Linked DNA regions of Youhaiella tibetensis. The main gene of each other region encodes a partner of the protein of the gene in region 3 in a complex. Links are inferred from orthologs where the notes say so. Each region holds a gene or a part of one and is shown on either strand. Other genes may lie near its edges.

Region 1 (6,427 bases), 1.9 Mb from region 3 along the record:
CCTGGCCGGCACCGGCTCCTACCTGGTGGTGCTCGATCCGAGCTTCCAGCAATTGCTCAATACCCGCCAGCCGTTCGGGACGCCCTTGCCCAAGACCGCCAATCCGCGCGCCGCCGCCGAAGCGCTCGCCACCGATGCGCCGGTCGTCTCCAACGTCTTCGTGGGCGCCAATTCGCGCGACTGGGTCTTCAACGTCCTGCTGCGCTACCAGCTGCGCGATGGCAGTTACCTCGCCCTGGCGCTCAACGAAGTCTCCCAGAACCTCGCTTCCGCCCTCCAGTCCCGGCAATTGCCCGATGGCTGGAACATCGCCGTGGTCGATGAGGACAACCGCGTCCTTGCCGCCTCGGACGCTTCCGAACTTTCCCCAGGCGACCCGTTCCTCCAGGCCGAGGACGGCCAGTTCGGCCAGAACGGGCGCTGGACCGACGAGGTCGTGGCGGGCCAGCAATTCGTGACCGTCGCCGCCGAACCCACGGCTGCCTCCTGGCGCGTTGTCGCCTGGGCCCCGCGCCAGGTCATCGAGAAGCCGCTCAACGAGGCCGTGCTCTCCCTGGTGCTGGGCGGGCTGATGCTGGCCGCGCTCATCGTTGCGCTGGTGGTCTGGATTTCCCAGCAGATCAACCGGTCCGTCCGGGGCCTCGCCGACGATGCCAAGCGGCTCGGTGCCGGCCAGGACGTGGCGGCGCGCAACTACCCGGTCGCCGAGATCGCCCAGGTCTCCGATGCCATTGGCGATGCCTCGCGCCGCCGCCGCAAGGCCGAGAGCGAGGTGCGCTTCCTCATGCGCGAGTTGGCCCACCGCTCCAAGAACCAGATGACGGTGATCGCCGCCATGGCCAAGCAGACGGCGCGCAACGCCACCTCGGTCAGCCAGTTCGTGACCAGCTTCGAGCGCCGTATCTTCGGTCTCGCCCGCTCCACGGACCTGCTGCTTGCCTCGGGCATGACCGGCGTCGATCTCAAGGACATCCTGACCGGCCAGATCGAGCCCTTCCGGCCCCAGGACCCGGCCCGCGTCTCCATCGAAGGCCCGCCCCTCATGCTCAACACCCAGGCCTCCCAGATCGTGGGCATGGCCGCCCACGAGCTGGCCACCAACGCCGTCAAGTACGGGGCCTTCGCTGAGGAGACCGGCAGGCTCGAGGTCAGCTGGCGCATCCTGGGCGACGCGGTGGACCTGGTCTGGCGCGAGCACGTGACCACCAAGCGCCGCCGCTCGGCGCGCACCGGCTTCGGCACCACCGTGCTCAACTCCATGGTCGGCGGTTCCCTGGGCGCCGACGTCACCCGCACGCTCCATCGCGACGGCATCGAATGGCGCTTCGTCATTCCGCTCGAGGCCCTCAACCCCAACCGGCGCCCCGACGAGCCTCTGGCCCCCAAGCGCGAAGAGGCCGAGCCGGCCGAGGCGCTCGAGCCGCCCGGCGACTGAGCTTCAAAGAGATTTGGCTGGTATTGGGGCCCCTTTTCCCCTATATGGCCGGCAAGCGGCAGAGTGCCTGAGGGCACCCTGTCCGTCCTGTAGCGGCTCCTCCTGGACGACATCCCGGAAGCGAGCGTCCCAAATCCTCTTAACTTTGAAGGGATAACCCGATGTCGATCACTGCCGAGCGCAAGGCCGCTCTGATCAAGGAATATGCGACCAAGAAGGACGACACCGGTTCGCCCGAAGTCCAGGTCGCCATCCTCTCCGAGCGCATTGCCAACCTCACCGAACACTTCAAGACCCACGGCAAGGACAACCATTCCCGCCGCGGTCTGCTCAAGCTTGTTTCGCTCCGTCGCCGTCTGCTCGACTACGTCAAGAACGTCGATGAAGCCCGTTACAAGAGCCTGATCGAACGGCTCGGTCTGCGCCGCTAAGCTGCGGTGCGCTAAACTTTGGCATGGGGGTCCGCTCCCATGCCGTTCCCGCCCCACGTTTCGGGCGGGCCATGCGTAGTCCGGTATTTGACGGAGCATGGCAGGATTATCGGCCGCTTACACGTCACCGCAGGTGAGCTGCTCATTGTCTTGTCCATGTTCCGCCAGGACAAAGCGGAAGCGTCAGGGCCCATATGGGCGGCGCCTTCCGGCCGGAGCGGAAACGAGTGCCTGGGGCCGGCTCTGCACATGGGGTGCGTCCGGCAAGGCACACCGGATATGTCCCTCGCGGTCCTACGCACCGCGCCTAACGGGAATCCGGCACAAGGAAAGACAACACATGTTCTTCAATACCCACAAAGTGGAACTCAACTGGGGTGGTCAGCCGCTGACGCTCGAGACGGGCAAGGTTGCCCGCCAGGCCGATGGCGCGGTGGTCGCAACCCTGGGTGAGACCGTGGTGCTGGCCACCGTCGTGTCGGCCAAGTCGGCCAAGCCGGGCCAGGACTTCTTCCCGCTGACGGTCAACTACCAGGAAAAATACTTCGCCGCCGGCAAGATCCCGGGTGGCTATTTCAAGCGCGAAGGTCGCCCGACCGAAGCCGAGACGCTGACCTCGCGCCTCATCGACCGTCCGATCCGCCCGCTCTTCCCCGATGGCTACAAGAACGAGACCCAGGTCATCGTCACCGTTCTCCAGCATGACATGGAGAACGCACCGGACGTGCTGGCCATGGTCGCCGCCTCGGCCGCCCTCACCATTTCCGGCGTGCCCTTCATGGGCCCGATCGGCGCCGCCCGCGTCGGCTATATCGATGGCGAGTACGTGCTCAACACCCCCATCGACAAGCGCGTCGATTCCAAGCTCGACCTCGTCATGGCCGGCACTGCCGACGCCGTGCTGATGGTTGAATCGGAAGCCCAGGAACTCTCCGAAGAGGTGATGCTCGGCGCCGTCATGTTCGGCCATGAAGCGTCCCGCAAGGTCATCGAAGCCATCATCAAGCTGGCCGAGCAGGCTGCCAAGGATCCGCGCGACTTCGTGGCTCCCGATTACTCGGCGCTCGAAAAGGACGTCCTCGCCGTTGCCGAGTCCGACCTGCGTGCCGCCTACCAGATCACCAAGAAGGAAGATCGCTACGCCGCGGTCGACGCCGCCAAGGCCAAGGTCAAGGAACACTTTGCCCAGGCCATCGAGGACGGCACCGTTTCGGCCGAGGCTCTCGGCGAGGTCATCCACAACCTCCAGGCCAAGATCGTCCGCTGGAACATCCTGGATACCGGCAAGCGCATCGACGGTCGTGACCTCGTCACCGTCCGCCCGATCGTGGCCGAAGTCGGCATCCTGCCGCGCACGCACGGCTCGGCCCTCTTCACCCGTGGTGAAACCCAGGCCCTGGTCGTTGCGACCCTGGGCACGGGCGATGACGAGCAGTTCGTGGACAGCCTCGAAGGCACCGACAAGGTGAACTTCATGCTGCACTACAACTTCCCGCCCTATTCGGTCGGCGAGACCGGCCGCATGGGTTCGCCCGGCCGCCGCGAAATCGGCCACGGCAAGCTTGCCTGGCGCGCGATCAACCCGATCCGCCCGAAGGCCGAAGAGTTCCCGTACACGATCCGCGTTGTCTCCGAGATCACCGAGTCCAACGGCTCCTCTTCGATGGCCACCGTCTGCGGCACCTCGCTGGCGCTGATGGATGCGGGCGTTCCCATGAAGAAGCCGGTCGCCGGTATCGCCATGGGGCTCATCCTCGAGGGCGAGCGCTATGCAGTGCTCTCGGACATCCTGGGTGACGAAGATCACCTGGGCGACATGGACTTCAAGGTTGCCGGGACCGCCGACGGCGTCACCTCGCTCCAGATGGACATCAAGATCGCCGGCATCACCGAGGAGATCATGAAGGTCGCCCTCGGTCAGGCCAAGGGCGGTCGCGAGCACATCCTGGGCGAGATGGCCAAGGCCATCACCTCCAGCCGCGACAGCGTGGGCGAATTCGCCCCGCGCATCGAGTCGATCACCATCCCGACCGACAAGATCCGTGAAGTCATCGGTTCGGGCGGCAAGGTCATCCGCGAGATCGTCGAGAAGACCGGCGCCAAGGTCGACATCAACGACGACGGCACCGTCAAGGTCTCGTCCTCGGACGGCAAGGCGATCGACGCGGCGATCAAGTGGATCCGCTCGATCACCGACGAGCCCGAAGTCGGCCACATCTACCAGGGCACCGTGGTCAAGACCGCCGATTTCGGCGCGTTCGTGAACTTCTTCGGCGCCAAGGACGGCCTCGTGCACATCTCCCAGCTTGCCGACCAGCGCGTTGCCAAGACCACCGACGTGGTCAAGGAAGGCGACAAGGTCTGGGTCAAGCTCCTCGGCTTTGACGAGCGCGGCAAGGTTCGCCTTTCCATGAAGGTCGTCGACCAGGCGACCGGCAAGGAAATCGCCAAGGAAGAGACCCCGGCCGCCGAATAAGGCTGAGCCAGTCAACAAGATGGGGCCCGGATCGGCAGCGATCCGGGCCCTTTGCTTTGTCCGCTTGACTCTTCGCCATGCCGGACGATACTTAAGTGCATGCTTAACCAAGATCCATCCCTCGACCTCATGTTCCAGGCGCTCGCCGATCCGACCCGGCGCAGCATGGTCGAGCGGCTGAGCCGCGGCCCGGCCTCGGTGAGCGAACTGGCCAAGCCGCTGCCGATCTCGCTGCCCGCCGTCGTCCAGCACCTCCAGGTGCTCGAGCAGAGCGGGTTGGTCAGAAGCGAAAAGGTCGGGCGCGTGCGCACCTGCACCCTCGATTCAGGCGCACTGAGCCTCGCCGAGCAATGGATCAACGACCGGCGCACGCAATGGGTGCGACGCCTCGACCGGCTGGGCGATTTCCTTGCCGCCAATCCCGAAGATGACGGAGAGCGATCATGACGACCCGTTCGGTCACCCACGCGACCTTCACCCTGCGCCGCACCTATCCGGTTCCCGCCCGCCGCGTCTTTGCCGCCTTCGCCGATCCAAAGCGCAAGGCCGCCTGGTTCAACGGGCCGGAGGAATGGGGCCCGGACGAGCACAGCTTCGATTTCCGCGTCGGAGGCCGCGAGACGAGCCGGGGCGGCCCGCCGGGCGGGGTGGTCCACACCTTCAACGCCATCTACCACGACATCGTCGAGAACGAGCGCATCATCTACAGCTACGACATGCACTTGGACGATACGCGCATCTCGGTCTCCGTCGCAACGCTCGAGCTGCGCCCCAAGGATGGCGGCACCGAACTCGTCCTCACCGAGCAGGGCGCGTTCCTCGATGGCTTCGATGACGCCGGCGGCCGCGAACAGGGTACCCGCGATCTTCTCGACACGCTGGGCGATTTCCTAGCCCGCGAAGCCGCCGACGCCTGAACCGGGGTGGGGACGGCCATGCTCCCCACTCTGCCCCATCACGCCCCTGACCGGCCGCGACCGTCCCTCACCCGGTCGAGCTTCCTCCTCGAACGCGACTTCCCGGCCCCCGCCGCAATAGTCTTCGCCGCCTGGTCCTCCCCCGCATGCAAGGCTCGCTGGTTCTCGATCGAGAGCCAGCATCGCTGCCTCGATTTCCGCGTCGGCGGGCGTGAGTTCCTCTATGGCCGCTCCTCGTGCGGACGGCGCTTCACCTACGAGGCCGTCTATCGCGAGATCGTGCCCGACACGCGCATCGTCTTCAGTTACGACATCCGCATAGAAGGCCGCCACGGCTCCTCTTCCCTCGCCAGTCTTGAGATCTCCCCTCGTGGCGAGGCTTGCGCCATCCGCTATTGCGAGCAAGGCATCTTTCTCGATGGCCTCGACAGTCCGCGCGGCCGCTTCAATGGTGCCACGCTGCGCCTCGCCCGTCTCGATGGCCTGTTCCGCGAGAAAATCACTTAAGCACAAACTTAAGCATTGACTCTTTCCGCTTCGCGTAGATACTTAAGTTATCGCTTAACAATGAGGACGGCCAAATGACCGAACGCTCCATCGCCTACGGCACTTTCGTGATCGAACGCACCCTGCCGGTGCCGCCCGCACGGGTCTTCGCGGCCTGGGCCGACGTCCAGCAGAAGACCAAGTGGTTCGGCGCGCCGGGGGGCGACAACATGCCCAAACAATTCGAGTTCCGGGTTGGCGGGCGCGAGTTCAGCGAAGGCCAGGTGGGCGATACCACCTTCACCTTCGACGTCCTCTATCAGGACATCGTCGAGAACGAGCGCATCATCTATACCTACGACATGACCATGAACGGAGCCCGCATTTCGGTCTCGCTCGCTTCGGTCGAACTGCGGGCCCAAGGCAACGGCACGCGCCTCCTGGTCACCGAACACGGCGCCTATCTCGACGGCCTCGACAACAACGAGCAGCGCAAGGAGGGGACCATCGCCCTCATCGGCCAGCTCGAAGATTTCCTCAAGTCGGCCTGAGGAGCGCGCCGATGCCGACCATTACCTCCAAAGACGGCACAAGGATCGCCTATCAACGCGAGGGCAGTGGTCCGGCCCTGATCCATGTGGCCGGTGCCATCCAGCACCGCGCCATTGATCCGACCCTGGCC
Region 2 (6,446 bases), 230 kb from region 3 along the record:
CCATGCCATAAAGCTGACCGGCCTTCTCTTCGAAGCGCCGGATCAGAAGCATGTCGCGGTAGGCGGAGAGTTCCTGTTCCTTGGTCAGTTCAGGGACATTGGTTTGGGCCTTGGGGGCCGCCGTCGCCTTACGCGCCATGGGCTATGCTCCGAATAATAAGGGGTGCCGCAGTCAGTTTGGCCCATAAGGCCACAGGCGGGGAGAATAGCGCAAGAGTGTCGCAGGTACCAAGCGAAGTTTTACGCGAAGAAAACGTGCTATCAGTCTATGCCGTCTTCAATAATGTCGGTTAACTGCCGTTCAGCTAATCCGGGCGATGAACCGGCAATCGGTTTACCGTTAGGATCAACCATCACCACCACGTCTTCGGGACGGGCCATGCTCAGCATCGCCCTCGCCTGCTCGGTGAGGATGTCCGGATCGAGCCGTGCGGGGTCGAAAAGGCTGGCCCGGTGGCGGTAGGAATCGATCTCGGCCTGAAGAACGGACGATTGCGCCTTGAGTTCCTCGATATCGGCCTTCATCTGCTCCTGGCTCAACGTTCCGAACTGGCCGTTGAGCGCGCTGTAGCCGAGATAGCCCTGGAACCCGACAAGGGCGGCGGTCATCGCGAGCGGGCGCCAGAATGGAGGGCGTTTGAGACGGGTGGGCATGGTGCGCAGTGCATGATGGAGGACGTTCGCACTTTGCCCCGGACAGGGTTAAGACCGGGTTTAGGGGCATGCGATCAGCACGGGAACGCTCCGGTGGGCTTGTCGGTTGTGACACCAACCGAGAGGAACGCCATGGCCATCAAGGATCTATTCAATCGCATGTCGCACGCCGTCTCCAAGGCGACAGGTCAGCCCATCACCTTTGCCCTCGCCGTTGCGCTCGTCGTGGTGTGGGCCGTCAGCGGGCCGATTTTCGGCTATTCGGAGACCTGGCAACTGGTGATCAACACCGGAACAACGATCATCACCTTCCTGATGGTGTTCGTGCTGCAGAGCTCGCAGAACCGGGACGGCCTGGCGCTGCAGCTAAAACTCGATGAACTCATCCTGGCGGCCAGCAAGGCCGAGAACCGGTTCATAGGAGCAGAAAAGCTCACCGACGAGGAGATCCGGCAGTTGCGCGATCTTTGCGACAGCCAGAAGGTCAAGGCCGACGCCCCGAAGCCCAGGACAAAGGCTCGGACGCGATCCAAGCGGGCTACCGCCAACTAGCTTGACGCCACAGGCTGGCTCGGATTGGGAGCCCGACGTATAGTCACCTCGTCCTTCGAGCTGTCCGGTGAGCAATTGGATCGGGATTTCGAAACGCGCCTGGTTATCCGCCAGTTGGTCGAGGATTGGGCGATCTTCCGCGACGCACGCCTCTGGGATCGCTTCCGGCAGGTCTGGCACTCCGACGGCCGCATGATGGCCACATGGTTCCAGGGATCGGCTGAAGAGTTCATCCAGGTAAGCCAGTCCGGATACGACAACGGTGTGCGTATCCTCCACTTTCTGGGCGGCTCCACGATCGACCTCGCCGGGGACCGGGCCATCGCGCAGACCAAGATGACCATCTCCCAGCGCGCCCTGGTGGATGACGTCGAGGTGGACGTCGTTTGCACCGGCCGGTTCTACGATTTCTTCGAGCGGCGCGATGCGCGCTGGGGTCTCGTGCTGCGCCAGCCGATCTATGAGAAGGACCGTATGGATCCTGTCGATCCTGCGGCAACCCTGCGCCTGTCTGGTGACCTCCTCGCCCTCTTTCCTGTCGGCTATCGGCACCTGGCCTATCTGCAAACGCGCGTCGGCTACACCGTCAAGCGGGACATGCCGGGGCTCGACGGCCCGGAGGTCGAGGCCCTCTATGTGTCCGGTTCCAACTGGCTTGGAGGAAAGCCACACAGGTGGACTGGGCACTAACGAAAAAGGGGCCGCGAGCGGCCCCTTCCGGATGGTGCGATTTGACGCGAGCGTCTTACTGGTTCTTGAGGACGCTGCGGCCCGCATAGACGGCGGCGTTGCCCAGCATTTCCTCGATGCGGATGAGCTGGTTGTACTTGGCCAGCCGGTCCGAGCGCGAGAGCGACCCTGTCTTGATCTGACCGCAATTGAGGGCGACCGCGAGATCGGCAATCGTCGAATCCTCGGTCTCGCCGGAGCGGTGCGACATCACGGACGTGTAGCCGGCGCGGTGCGCGGTATCCACGGCGTCGAGCGTTTCCGAAAGCGAACCGATCTGGTTGACCTTGACCAGGATGGAATTGGCCACGCCCATCTTGATGCCGGACTTGAGGCGCTCGGTGTTGGTGACGAAAAGATCGTCGCCCACGAGCTGGACCTTCTTGCCCAAGGTCTCGGTCAGGGCCTTCCAGCCCTCCCAGTCGTCCTCGGCCATGCCGTCTTCGATGGAAATGATCGGGAAGCGCGACACCAGGCCCTCGAGGAACTTGACGTTCTCGAGCGAGGTCAGCGACTTGCCTTCGCCGGCCATCTCGTACTTGCCGTTCTTGTAATATTCGGTCGAAGCGCAATCGAGACCCAGGAACACGTCCTCGCCGGGCTTGTAGCCGGCCTTCTCGATCGACTTGACGATGTAGCTGAGGGCTTCCTCGGCGGACTTAAGGTTCGGCGCGAAACCGCCTTCGTCGCCCACATTGGTGTTGTGCCCTTCGGCCGCCAGGCCCTTCTTGAGGGTATGGAAGATTTCCGAGCCGATCTGCACGGCATGGGCGATGCTTTCGGCGCCCACCGGCATGATCATGAATTCCTGCATGTCGATCGGATTGTCGGCATGGGCGCCACCGTTGATGATGTTCATCATCGGAACCGGCAGCACGTGCGCGTTCGGCCCGCCGATATAGCGGTAGAAGGGCAGCATGGAGGACTCGGCCGCCGCCTTGGCAACGGCGAGGGACACGCCCAGGATGGCGTTGGCGCCGAGCTTGGACTTGTTGGGGGTGCCGTCGAGTTCGATCAGCGCCTGGTCCAGCGCGATCTGGTCGAGAGCATCCATGCCCTCGATCTCATCGGCGATGATGGTGTTGACGTTATCGACCGCCTTGGTGACGCCCTTGCCCAGGAACGCCGGGCCGCCGTCACGCAGCTCCACAGCTTCATGCGCGCCGGTCGAAGCGCCCGAGGGAACCGCCGCTCGCCCGAAACTTCCATCGTCCAGAACCACGTCGACTTCCACGGTAGGATTGCCGCGGCTGTCGAAGATCTGCCGCGCGACGACGTCGATGATGCCAGACATGAAAAGTCCCTTCCAACGCTAGGTTTGCCCTTGTTCGGCCCCTCATATTGAAGCTTTGTGACAGTTAAAAGAGGGCACGGCAAAAATACCTGCCGCGCCCGCGAAATCGATGCAGTTCCCGAGGCGATCAGGCCGCTTCGCTGCGCAGCTGGGCGACGAGCCGATCGATGGTCATGCCCCAGCCCTCGCCCATGCCCATCTCCAGCCATTCCCTGGTCTTGTCTTCGCTCAGGTGATCGGCAAGCTGCAGCCGGAAGATCATCTCGGTTTGCTCCCCGCGAGGCTCGAAAAGGATCGTGACGAGCGGCGCGTCATCGATGTTCCCTGGATCGAGGCTGGGCCAACCACCGACCGCGCCCCAGGTGAAGACCAGTTTCCGAGCCGGCACGATCTCGCGATAGATGCCGCCGGTCATGTACTGGGTGTCGGCATTGACCACCATGTGCTGGCGCCACGCACCCCCTACCCGCAGGTCGACCGAAATCGGCTCGGAAACCGGCATGCCCGGGTTGAAGAACCAATCCAGGAGGCCCGCGTCGGTCCAGGCGTCGAACACGACTTCGGGCGGCGCATCGAACGTGCGGCGCAATTCGATCCCTCGTCCAAGGGCATAGCTTGGGGTCATTTCTCGTCTCCTCCTGTTGATCCTTTTGCGGCAGACCGGGCTGCCATGATCTGCCTGACCTTCTCGTCGAGGCGATCGAAGCGCTCGCTGAAGAAGGCACGATATTGCCCCAGCCACTCGTCCGCCGCTTCCAGCGGGGCCGCCTCGAGGCGGCAAGGCCGGTACTGGGCCGCGCGCTCCTTGACGACGAGCCCCGCTTCCTCAAGCACCTTGAGATGGCGCGACACGGTCGGGAGGCTGATTGGAAAGGGTTCGGCCAGTTCGTTGACCGTCGCAGGACCTTGCGAAAGCCGCGCCAGCATTGCGCGTCGCGTCGGATCTGCAAGGGCGGCGAAGGTGGCGCTAAGGGCGTCCTGCATATTTGCTCAACTTGCTAATTACGTGTTTGCGTAAATACGCAAGTTCGTGAGAAAGGTCAACACGGAGCGGTTGGCGTGACACGGGCGCGGAATCGTCTAGATTTCGATCCCCGGGGGAAATCATGGCACCAATCATCCAGACGCAGGCCGTCAGCAAGCGGTTCCGGCAACACAAGCGTTTCCCTGGCATTTCGGGCGCCATCAAGAGCCTTTTCACGCACGACTACACCGAGGTCGTGGCGGTGAACGACGTCTCATTCTCCATCGATGCGGGCGAAGCGGTGGGCTATCTGGGGCCCAATGGGGCCGGCAAGTCCACCATGATCAAGATGATGACAGGCATCCTGGTCCCGACCACTGGCTCGGTTTCGGTGCTCGGCCGCACCCCGCATGAACAGCGCATGACCAACGCCTGGGAGATTGGCGTGGTCTTCGGGCAGCGCAGCCAGCTCTGGTGGGACCTGCCCGTCATCGATTCCTTCCAGCTCCACCGCCGCATCTACGACATCGCCGAGGCTCGCTTCGAGGAGAACCTCAAGCACCTCAGTGCCATGCTTGGACTGGCGCCGTTTCTCGACCGTGCCGTCCGCCAGCTCAGCCTGGGCCAGCGCATGCGCGCCGAAGTCGTCATGGCGCTGCTCCATGACCCCAAGGTGCTGTTCCTGGACGAACCCACGATCGGGCTGGACGTCGTCGCCAAGGATGCCGTGCGCAAGTTCCTGGCGCAGGTGAACCGCGAGCGCGGCGTCACCATCATCCTGACCACCCACGACCTGCAGGACATCGAGGAAATCTGCCCGCGCCTGATCATGGTCGATGACGGCAAGCTGCTGTTCGACGGCGAGTTGGGGCGCCTGCGGGCCTCTCTGGGCGCCAAGCGCCGCCTGACGCTCGAATTCGGCTCCGATCCTGGTCCCATCGCCCTGCCCTCCGCCAGCCTGACCAGCGACGAGGGCCTGCGCAAGCACTTCCTGGTCGACAACGAGGCGGCATCGCTCCTCGACCTCCTCGCAGAACTGGGCACCGGCCACGACCTGCGCGACGTCGAAATCGAAGAACCCGGCATCGAGGAGGTCATCCGCACCTTCTACCAGCGCCGTCCCGCCATCGTTTCGGCCTGAGGCGCGCCATGTACCTGGCCTTTGCATCGAGCGCCTTCCAGACCCGCCTCGCTTACCGGGGTGAAGTGTGGGCAACCATCTTCGGCGAACTGCTGCTCATCTTCGTCAAGATCGCGATCTGGATGGCGGTGTTCACCGGCGTCCAAAGCGTGGCGGGCATCACCCTGCCCGACATGATCACCTATTCAGTGGTCGCCGGCTCGCTCTTTGCCGCCTGGGACAATCGCGAACTTCTCTACGGTATCGGAGACTCGATCCGCACGGGCGACGTCGCCGTGTTCCTGCTCAAGCCATTGCGCTACCCGCTCTACCTGTTCTCGGTGGAAGGCGGAAAGATGCTCTTCGCGCTCATCACCATCGTGCTGCCGACGGCTGTGGTCACCGCGCTGGTCTACGGCCTTTCCCCTCCGGCCAGCATTTTTCACGCCGCGTTCTTCGTGCTTTTCTGGATTCAGTCCTTCGTGCTGTTGTTCCTGATGTCGGCGATCTGCGGGCTTATGGCGTTCTGGCTCATGACGGCGTTCTCGCTCGATTGGGTATTCCGCGCCTTCATGATCCTGCTCTCGGGCATGTTCATTCCGCTCTGGTTCTTCCCGCCCGGCTTCGACACCATCGCCCTGCACCTGCCCTTTGCCTGGGTCGGCTACTACCCGGCGGCCGTTTATCTCGGAAAGCTCGGGGTGGCCGATACCGTGATCCATTTCGGCTATGGCCTTCTGTGGACGCTCGCCGCGACGCTCGGCGTCGCCGCCCTCTGGCATCGCGCCTCCCGGCGCATAACGGTCCAGGGAGGGTAACCTATGAGCCTGCGCACTGCCCCACAGGTCCTGCCTTTCCTGGTCAAACTCTTCGTCAAGTCGCAGATGGAGTATCGCGGCGCCTTCATCCTCGACAGGATTGCGCAGATCATCAATTACGGCGCGGCTTACGCCGGCATCTGGATCCTGCTACTGCGCTTCGGCAACCTGGGAGGCTGGAATTGGTCCGAGCTGGCCCTGCTGCTGAGCTTCCAGTTGCTCGCCTATGCGCTGGGCGCCTCGTTCAGCTTCACCCAGTTCCGCGAGATGCAGAACCTAGTCCGCAACGGCACCTTCGAGGCGCTGCTGGTCAAG
Region 3 (6,736 bases):
CGGAAATCCAGCTTCAGCCCCAGGGAATTGGCGTCTTCCTTGCAGAGCTTTTCGATATCGGCGAGGGTCTGCGAACCATAGGTGCCCGGCTCACGGGTGCCCAGGAGATTAAGGTTCGGCCCGTTGAGGACGAGTATGCGTTTGGCCATGATCTTCGGGTTTTGCCTTGTCGCCCGTGCTGACGCAAGCTGCACTATACGAAATGCACGGAAAACGCAAAGCCACTAGGGGCTTCAGCCGCTCGTGCACACCGTCTCACCGCACGCGCGCACGTTGGAGATGCGTCCGCGCAGCTCGTCCAGCCCGATGGCGCCCGGGATCAGCTCGTTGCCGATGATGTAGGTCGGGGTGCCGGTGATGTTGAGCGCCTTGGCCAGCCGATAGGTATTCTCGATGGCCGTGCTCACTTCCTCGCTGCCCATTTTGAGGGCGAGGTCGACCTTGCTCATGCCCAGCTTCTGCGCCTCGTCGAGCGCCGTTTCGGCGGTCACCTTGCCGCGCGAGGTGAAGAGGGCCTGGTGGAAAGTCCAGTAGTCCACGTCCTTGTCCTTGCCCACCAGCACCGCCACGCGCGCCGCATCCACCGATTCCTTGGAGAGGATGGGGAATTCCTTGAGGATCACCTTGAGGTTGGGATCTTCCGCCAGGAGCGTCGCCAGGTCGGGCAGGGCGTTGCGGCAGTAGCCGCAATTGTAGTCGAACATCTCGACCAGCGTGACGTCGCCATTGGGGTTGCCCAGGACCACGTGGTCCGGGTCGTTGTAGATGGCGTCGCTCATCTGGGCGATCAGGCTCTTGGCCTTGTCGCGCTGTTCGGCGCGGAGCTGGGTGTCCAATGCCTCCGAGACGCGCTGGAGGATTCGCGGATTGCCGAGCAGGTAGCTCTCGATCATCGGGTTAAGCTTGTCCTGGTCGATCGCTGCCGTCTCGACCGGAACCGGCGCGGCGTCGGCGCGCTCCTTGAGCACGTCCTCGACCACCGAGCGCACCTGGGCGGTATCGAGCGCCTGGGGTTGCTTGTAAAGCGACACCGCCAGTCCACCTGCCAGAATGCCGGCTAGGGCAACGAGAGCGATGGTCAGGCGGGACATGGACAACTCCGTGAATCGTAAGCGAGCCGACAGATAGCAGGTTTGTCGACGCGCGGGCACCCGCGCGCATTCGCGCCCGCACGGAAGCAATCAACTCTTGTTGAGCCGTCCGGTTGTGGGCGCGCGGCGATCCGGACGCTTGATCCGGCTGCAATCCTCAGGCAGACCGGGGGCTCAAACGGATAAGCCCATGACCACCGCACCTGATATCGGCCTCAAGCCCTTCCACGCCATGGAGATGGTGACCCTCGCCCAGGAGATCGAGGCCAAGGGGCGCACCGTGTGTCATCTCGAAGTGGGCGAACCCGCCGCGCCGCCGGCGCCCCGCGTGCTCGAGGCCGTGCGCGCCGCCTTGCCGCAGCCGCAACGCTATACGGCCTCCAAAGGATTGATCGAGTTGCGCGAAGCGCTGGTGCACTATTACGAGTCCCAGCATGGGGTTAGCGCTGATCCTCAATCCATCATGGTAACGATGGGCTCGTCGGCCGGCTTCATCCTGGCTTTCCATGCCGCCTTCCGTCCGGGGGCGAAGATCGCGGTGACGCGGCCGGGCTATCCGGCCTATCTCAATACGCTCGATGGCCTCGGCTTCCGCGCCGTCGAAATCCCGGTGAGCGCCTCTTCGGGCTGGCGCCTGACCGCCGCCGATATCGAAGCGGCGCATGCGGCCGAACCCTTCGAGGGACTGCTCTTTGCCAGCCCCGCAAACCCCACCGGCGCCGCGGTCGATCGGGCCGGGTTGGCAGAGATCGTTGCCGCCTGCGCCCGGCTGGGTGTGCGTTTCATTTCCGACGAGATCTATCACGGGCTCGATTATCGGGGCCCCTCGGTCAGCGCGCTCGAGCTGACGCGCGACGCCATCGTCATCAACAGCTTCTCCAAATACTATTGCATGACCGGCTGGCGCGTCGGCTGGATGGTGCTGCCGGACGATTTGGTGCGTCGCGCAGAAATGCTCCAGCAGAACTTCTTCATCTCGGCTCCCACCCTGAGCCAGGTGGCGGCTACGGTCGCCCTTGGCGAGCGCGACTATTCGGAAGAGCAGAAGGCGCGTTATGCCGCCAACCGGCATCTGCTCAACGATGGGCTGGCGAGCCTCGGGCTCGGCACGGGGCAGGTGGCCGAAGGGGCCTTCTATGCCTATGCCGACGTGGGGCGCTTCACCAACGATTCCCTGGCGTTCAGCAAGGAACTGCTCAACGTGGCGGCCGTGGCCGCCACGCCGGGCATCGACTTCGATCGCGTCAACGGCAACCGCTTCGTGCGTTTCTCCTATGCCGGCTCGCGCCAGACGATCGAAGAGGCATTGGCGCGGATGCAGATGTTCCTCATCGGGCGCTGAGCTGGTTCAGCGCGGGTTCGGCGCGAAGGGCCGCAGGCGGTGCCCGTCGGCATCGCTGGCGACGAAGGTGAAGCCGAAATCCATCTCGGTCGGGGTCTGTTCGATCTTGAGGCCGAGAGTCTTCCAGTCATCGTAAGTCTTTGTGACAGAAGCCTTATCCGCCAGCGAGAACGAGAGCTCGCTGCCGCCGGCTGGCTTGGGGGCGGGTTCCATTTCAGTTGCCTGCCAGAGGCCGACCTTGAAGCCGTTGGCCAGCACATAGAGAACGAACGTCTCCGAGTTCTCCACGGGCGAGACGCCTAGGATGCGGTCATAGACCTTGGCGCTTTCGCGCGGGTCCTTTACCGCCAGAAGGATGTAGTCGAGGGTGGACATCTGTTCTCTCCGTCATCGTGTTGATGGGAGAAGCCTAGGGGCGGGCGCTGACAGTTTCCGGCAGTGGCGGCACGGTCACGGACCGCTATCAGGCGGGATGCCCTGGGTCTGGCGCCATTCCTTGAGCAGCGCGGCGCGTCGGCGCGGATAGCGCTCGTCCACCGCCTTGATGGCGGTGATGCGGTCGGTGCGGAAGTGGCGGAAGTCGTTTCGCAACTCGCACCAGGCCACCACGATCCGTACATGGTCGAAGAAGCCTATGGCGAAGGGCCAGATGGTGCGGGCCGTCTCGCCATAGGTGATGGCCAGCTTGTGTTCCTGGCGGATGGCGTCGCGGATCAGGCGGGCATCGACCAGGTCGACCGGCTGGGTGCGCGGTCCCACGAGCAGCGTTGCGGCCTCGACCTCGCGGCGCAGTTCGCCCGGCAGCACGGCGGCGATCTTGGCCAGGGCATTGGCGGCCGCCGAGCCCAGGCTCGGGTCGTCGGCGCGGCGCGCCACCCAACGCGAGCCGAGCACCAGCGCCTCGAGTTCTTCGACCGAGAACATCAGCGGGGGCAGGGTGAAGCCAGGGCGCATTACATAGCCCATGCCGGGTTCGCCCTCAATGTCGGCGCCCTGCGCCTGGAGCGTGGCGATGTCGCGATAGAAGGTGCGCATCGAGATGCCAAGTTCCTGCGCCAGGGCATGGCCGGGAACCGGGTTGCGGTGTCGGCGCAGGATTTGCAGCAGTTCGAGCAGGCGTTCGGTGCGGGACAAGGGGATGCGATCTCGATGTTCGTCGGGACGATAACACGCTGGTGCGCGCTGGCGATCCCTGGCCCAAAAGTTCGGGGCGGGATCGTGTGATCCCGCCCCGTTTTCATTCAAATTTTATCGTTTCAGCTGCCCAGGAAACCGCGCTGCCACCAGCCGGCCTTCTTCTTGGGCTGCTCTTCGGCGGCGGGGGCTTCCGGTGCCGACGTCGAGCTCACGATGATCTCGTCGGGCGGCAAGGCCTTCTTGCGGCTCTTCTTTTCCGGTTCGGCCGGCGCTTCGGCGGCCCCTTCCGGCTCGGCTGCGGGCGCAGTTTCGGTCACGGCGGGAGCGGCAACGGCTTCCTCGGCGGCGGCCGCCTTCTTGCGCGTCCGGGTGCGCTTGGGCTTGGCCTCGGCAGCCGGCTCCTCGGCGACAGCTTCCGCTGCGGGAGCAACGGCCTCGGCGGCAGGGGCTTCCTCGGCCGGAGCGGCCTTCTTGCGGGTGCGGGTGCGCTTGGGCTTTTCGGCAACCACTTCCTCGGCGGGCGTGGCGGCCTCGGCCTCGGCAACCACCGGCTCGGGGGCAGGGGCTTCGGCCACTGCTTCCACGACCGGTGCCTCGGCGGCGGCTTCAGCCGGCTCGGCCTCGGCTACGGCCTCTGCCGCAGGAGCCTCGCCGTTCTCGGCATTCTCGAACTGCTCGCCGTTCTCGCGACGGTTGCGACGGCCACCGCGGCGACCGCGGCGGCGGCGCTTGCGCGGCTCGCCGTTCTCGTCGCGCTGGGAGGCATTGGCCTCTTCGCCGGCAGCTTCCTCGTCGCCTTCGTCCTCATCGCCTTCGGCGTCGCTTTCGGGCGCCTGGCGCTGCTGGGGCTGGGCATGGCGCTCGCCCTCGCCGCGCTCGCCACCACGGCGGCGGCGGCGACGACGACGGCGGGAGTCGCCTTCGCCACCGTTCTCGCTGGAACGGGCGGAGACTTCTTCCTCGGCGCCTTCGGTCTCTTCGACTTCCTCGTCCTCGATGACCTCGTCCATGGCGGCGGTGTCCACGCGCACATGGTCGGTGTTGGTCGCGGTCTGCTCGCTGTAGTGATGGACGCGCGTTTCACCCTTTTCGATATTGAACTGGGTGCCGGTCAGCTTGGCGTCGGCCGTGATGGTGATCGAGAGGCGATACTTTTCCTCGAGCGCGGTCAGCGTGTCGCGCTTGGTGTTGAGGATATAGAGCGCCACGTCCATCGGCACGCGGACATTGATCGACTGGCCGGGGCGGCGCAGCACGGTGTCTTCCACGTGGCGCATGACCATCAGGGCCACGCTTTCCACCGAGCGGATGAGGCCCGTGCCCTCGCAGAGCGGGCACTTGTGGGTCGAGCTTTCGACAACGCCGAAGCGGATGCGCTGGCGGCTCATTTCCATCAGGCCGAAATGGCTGATGCGGCCGACCTGGATGCGCGCTCGGTCGTTCTTGAGGCAATCCTTGAGCTTGCGCTCCACCGCCCGGTTGGAGCGGTTCTCGATCATGTCGATGAAGTCGATCACGATCAGGCCCGCCAGGTCGCGCAGGCGCAGTTGCCGGGCGATTTCCTCGGCCGCCTCCAGGTTCGTCTGGAGCGCGGTGTCCTCGATATTGTGTTCCTTGGTGGCGCGACCGGAGTTCACGTCGATCGAAACCAGGGCTTCGGTCGGGTTGATCACCAGGTAGCCGCCCGAGGGCAGGGTCACCTGCGGGGAGAACATCGCGTCGAGCTGGTTCTCCACGTTGTACTTGGAGAACAGCGGCTGGTCGTCCCTGTACTGCTGCACGTTCTTGGCGTGCGAGGGCATGATCATGCGCATGAAGTCCTTGGCTTCGCGGTAGGCGTTGTCGCCCGCCACCCAGACTTCATCGATATCCTTGTTGTAGAGGTCGCGGATGGTCCGCTTGATGAGCGAGCCTTCCTCGTAGACCAGGCTCGGCGCCTGGCTGCGCAGCGTCAGGTTGCGCACGTTCTCCCAGAGCCGCAGCAGGTATTCGTAGTCGCGCTTGACCTCGGCCTTGGTGCGCGAGGCGCCGGCCGTGCGCAGGATCACGCCCATGCCCTGGGGCACGTCGAGATCGGCGGTGATTTCCTTGAGGCGCTTGCGGTCGGCCGCGTTGGTGATCTTGCGCGAGATGCCGCCGCCACGGGCGGTATTGGGCATGAGCACCGAGTAGCGACCGGCGAGCGAGAGATAGGTGGTCAGGGCCGCGCCCTTGTTGCCGCGCTCTTCCTTGACGACCTGCACCAGCATCACCTGGCGGCGCTTGATCACTTCCTGGATCTTGTACTTGCGCGCGTTGTTGCTGCGACGGCGCTCGGGGACCTCGTCCTCGACCGTGTCACCGCCACCGACGCTCTCGACCGGCTCGTTGGAGACGGGAGCTTCCTCGATGTGGCTGTGCGCGCCTTCCATGTCCTGCGTGTCCGCCTCGGCGTCAGGCTCGCTGACACCGGCAGGCAGGCTGATGGACGTCTCGGCGGCGGCCTCTGCGGCTGCGGCGGAGGGCTCGTGGTCGTGGTGGTCGTCGTCGTGCTCTTCGTCGCGCAGCAGGGCTTCGCGGTCGGCCACGGGGATCTGGTAGTAGTCGGGATGAATTTCGCTGAAGGCGAGGAAACCGTGACGGTTGCCGCCGTATTCAACGAACGCCGCCTGCAGGGACGGCTCCACTCGGGTAACCTTGGCGAGGTAGATATTGCCTCGCAGCTGCTGCCTCTGGGCAGACTCGAAATCGAACTCTTCGAGCCGATTTCCGCTAGTGACTACAACGCGCGTTTCTTCCGGGTGGATGGCATCCACCAGCATTCTCTTGGTTGGCATAAAGTGTAGCTCCGCGCCTTCGCGCGCCAACAGCGTAGGGCCGGCGTGCCGGCAACCTCCGTGCAGCGCCGTGCGAGGCGAATGGTTCTTCTGGGGGTGTAGCGCCAAATATCGGATTGAGTCTGGCACCGCTGGTTTGACGGATGGTCAAAGCCGAAAAGAGAGGCGTGACAAGTGCGCAACCGTTGTCGGTGATTGCGTCGCGTGCTGTCCGCCCTATGGCCATCTGACCTCTTCCTAGTGGGCAAGCCTTCGACCTGTCACCGGTCGCGGCCGCCGTCCGGTCCGCTTGGGAACCGAAATTCGGTAAGTGAAGCAAAAGCCGCCGCTTTTTCAGTGGGACACCGGAG

What was found.
Region 1: the proteins of FNA67_RS11940 (region 3) and pnp are in contact, whole or in part, in a cryo-EM structure (PDB 9QH0), measured with the Escherichia coli proteins. The link is inferred for Youhaiella tibetensis from one-to-one orthologs.
Region 2: the proteins of FNA67_RS11940 (region 3) and eno are in contact, whole or in part, in a solved structure (PDB 2FYM), measured with the Escherichia coli proteins. The link is inferred for Youhaiella tibetensis from one-to-one orthologs.

Annotation. Positions count from the first base shown.
Region 1 is NZ_CP041690.1:4,410,360-4,416,786, forward strand. Bases 1,837-4,774 are described here. They hold pnp (polyribonucleotide nucleotidyltransferase), read left to right. Parts: upstream 1,837-2,206; coding sequence 2,207-4,342; downstream 4,343-4,774. Other genes in these bases: rpsO (30S ribosomal protein S15), read left to right, coding at 1,837-1,866; FNA67_RS21670 (ArsR/SmtB family transcription factor), read left to right, coding at 4,442-4,774. Also shown: FNA67_RS21655 (sensor histidine kinase), read left to right, coding at 1-1,435; more of rpsO, read left to right, coding at 1,597-1,836; more of FNA67_RS21670, read left to right, coding at 4,775-4,789; FNA67_RS21675 (SRPBCC family protein), read left to right, coding at 4,786-5,259; FNA67_RS21680 (SRPBCC domain-containing protein), read left to right, coding at 5,278-5,766; FNA67_RS21685 (SRPBCC family protein), read left to right, coding at 5,841-6,296; FNA67_RS21690 (alpha/beta fold hydrolase), read left to right, coding at 6,308-6,427. UniProt on the Escherichia coli protein: Involved in mRNA degradation. Catalyzes the phosphorolysis of single-stranded polyribonucleotides processively in the 3'- to 5'-direction. Also involved, along with RNase II, in tRNA processing.
Region 2 is NZ_CP041690.1:2,242,442-2,248,887, forward strand. What follows is about bases 1,091-4,047. They hold eno (phosphopyruvate hydratase), read right to left. Parts: upstream 3,230-4,047; coding sequence 1,952-3,229; downstream 1,091-1,951. Other genes in these bases: FNA67_RS10870 (low affinity iron permease family protein), read left to right, coding at 1,091-1,206; FNA67_RS10875 (nuclear transport factor 2 family protein), read left to right, coding at 1,282-1,896; FNA67_RS10885 (SRPBCC family protein), read right to left, coding at 3,357-3,854; FNA67_RS10890 (ArsR/SmtB family transcription factor), read right to left, coding at 3,851-4,047. In the rest of the region: pdhA (pyruvate dehydrogenase (acetyl-transferring) E1 component subunit alpha), read right to left, coding at 1-139; FNA67_RS10865 (FtsB family cell division protein), read right to left, coding at 262-609; more of FNA67_RS10870, read left to right, coding at 787-1,090; more of FNA67_RS10890, read right to left, coding at 4,048-4,213; FNA67_RS10895 (ABC transporter ATP-binding protein), read left to right, coding at 4,336-5,334; FNA67_RS10900 (ABC transporter permease), read left to right, coding at 5,343-6,131; FNA67_RS10905 (ABC transporter permease), read left to right, coding at 6,135-6,446. UniProt on the Escherichia coli protein: Catalyzes the reversible conversion of 2-phosphoglycerate (2-PG) into phosphoenolpyruvate (PEP). It is essential for the degradation of carbohydrates via glycolysis.
Region 3 is NZ_CP041690.1:2,474,484-2,481,219, reverse strand. Bases 3,490-6,736 are described here. They hold FNA67_RS11940 (Rne/Rng family ribonuclease), read right to left. Parts: upstream 6,387-6,736; coding sequence 3,690-6,386; downstream 3,490-3,689. Other genes in these bases: FNA67_RS11945 (helix-turn-helix transcriptional regulator), read right to left, coding at 3,490-3,567. Also shown: aroQ (type II 3-dehydroquinate dehydratase), read right to left, coding at 1-149; FNA67_RS11960 (DsbA family protein), read right to left, coding at 234-1,091; FNA67_RS11955 (pyridoxal phosphate-dependent aminotransferase), read left to right, coding at 1,282-2,433; FNA67_RS11950 (VOC family protein), read right to left, coding at 2,440-2,808; more of FNA67_RS11945, read right to left, coding at 2,884-3,489. UniProt on the Escherichia coli protein: Endoribonuclease that plays a central role in RNA processing and decay. Required for the maturation of 5S and 16S rRNAs and the majority of tRNAs. Also involved in the degradation of most mRNAs.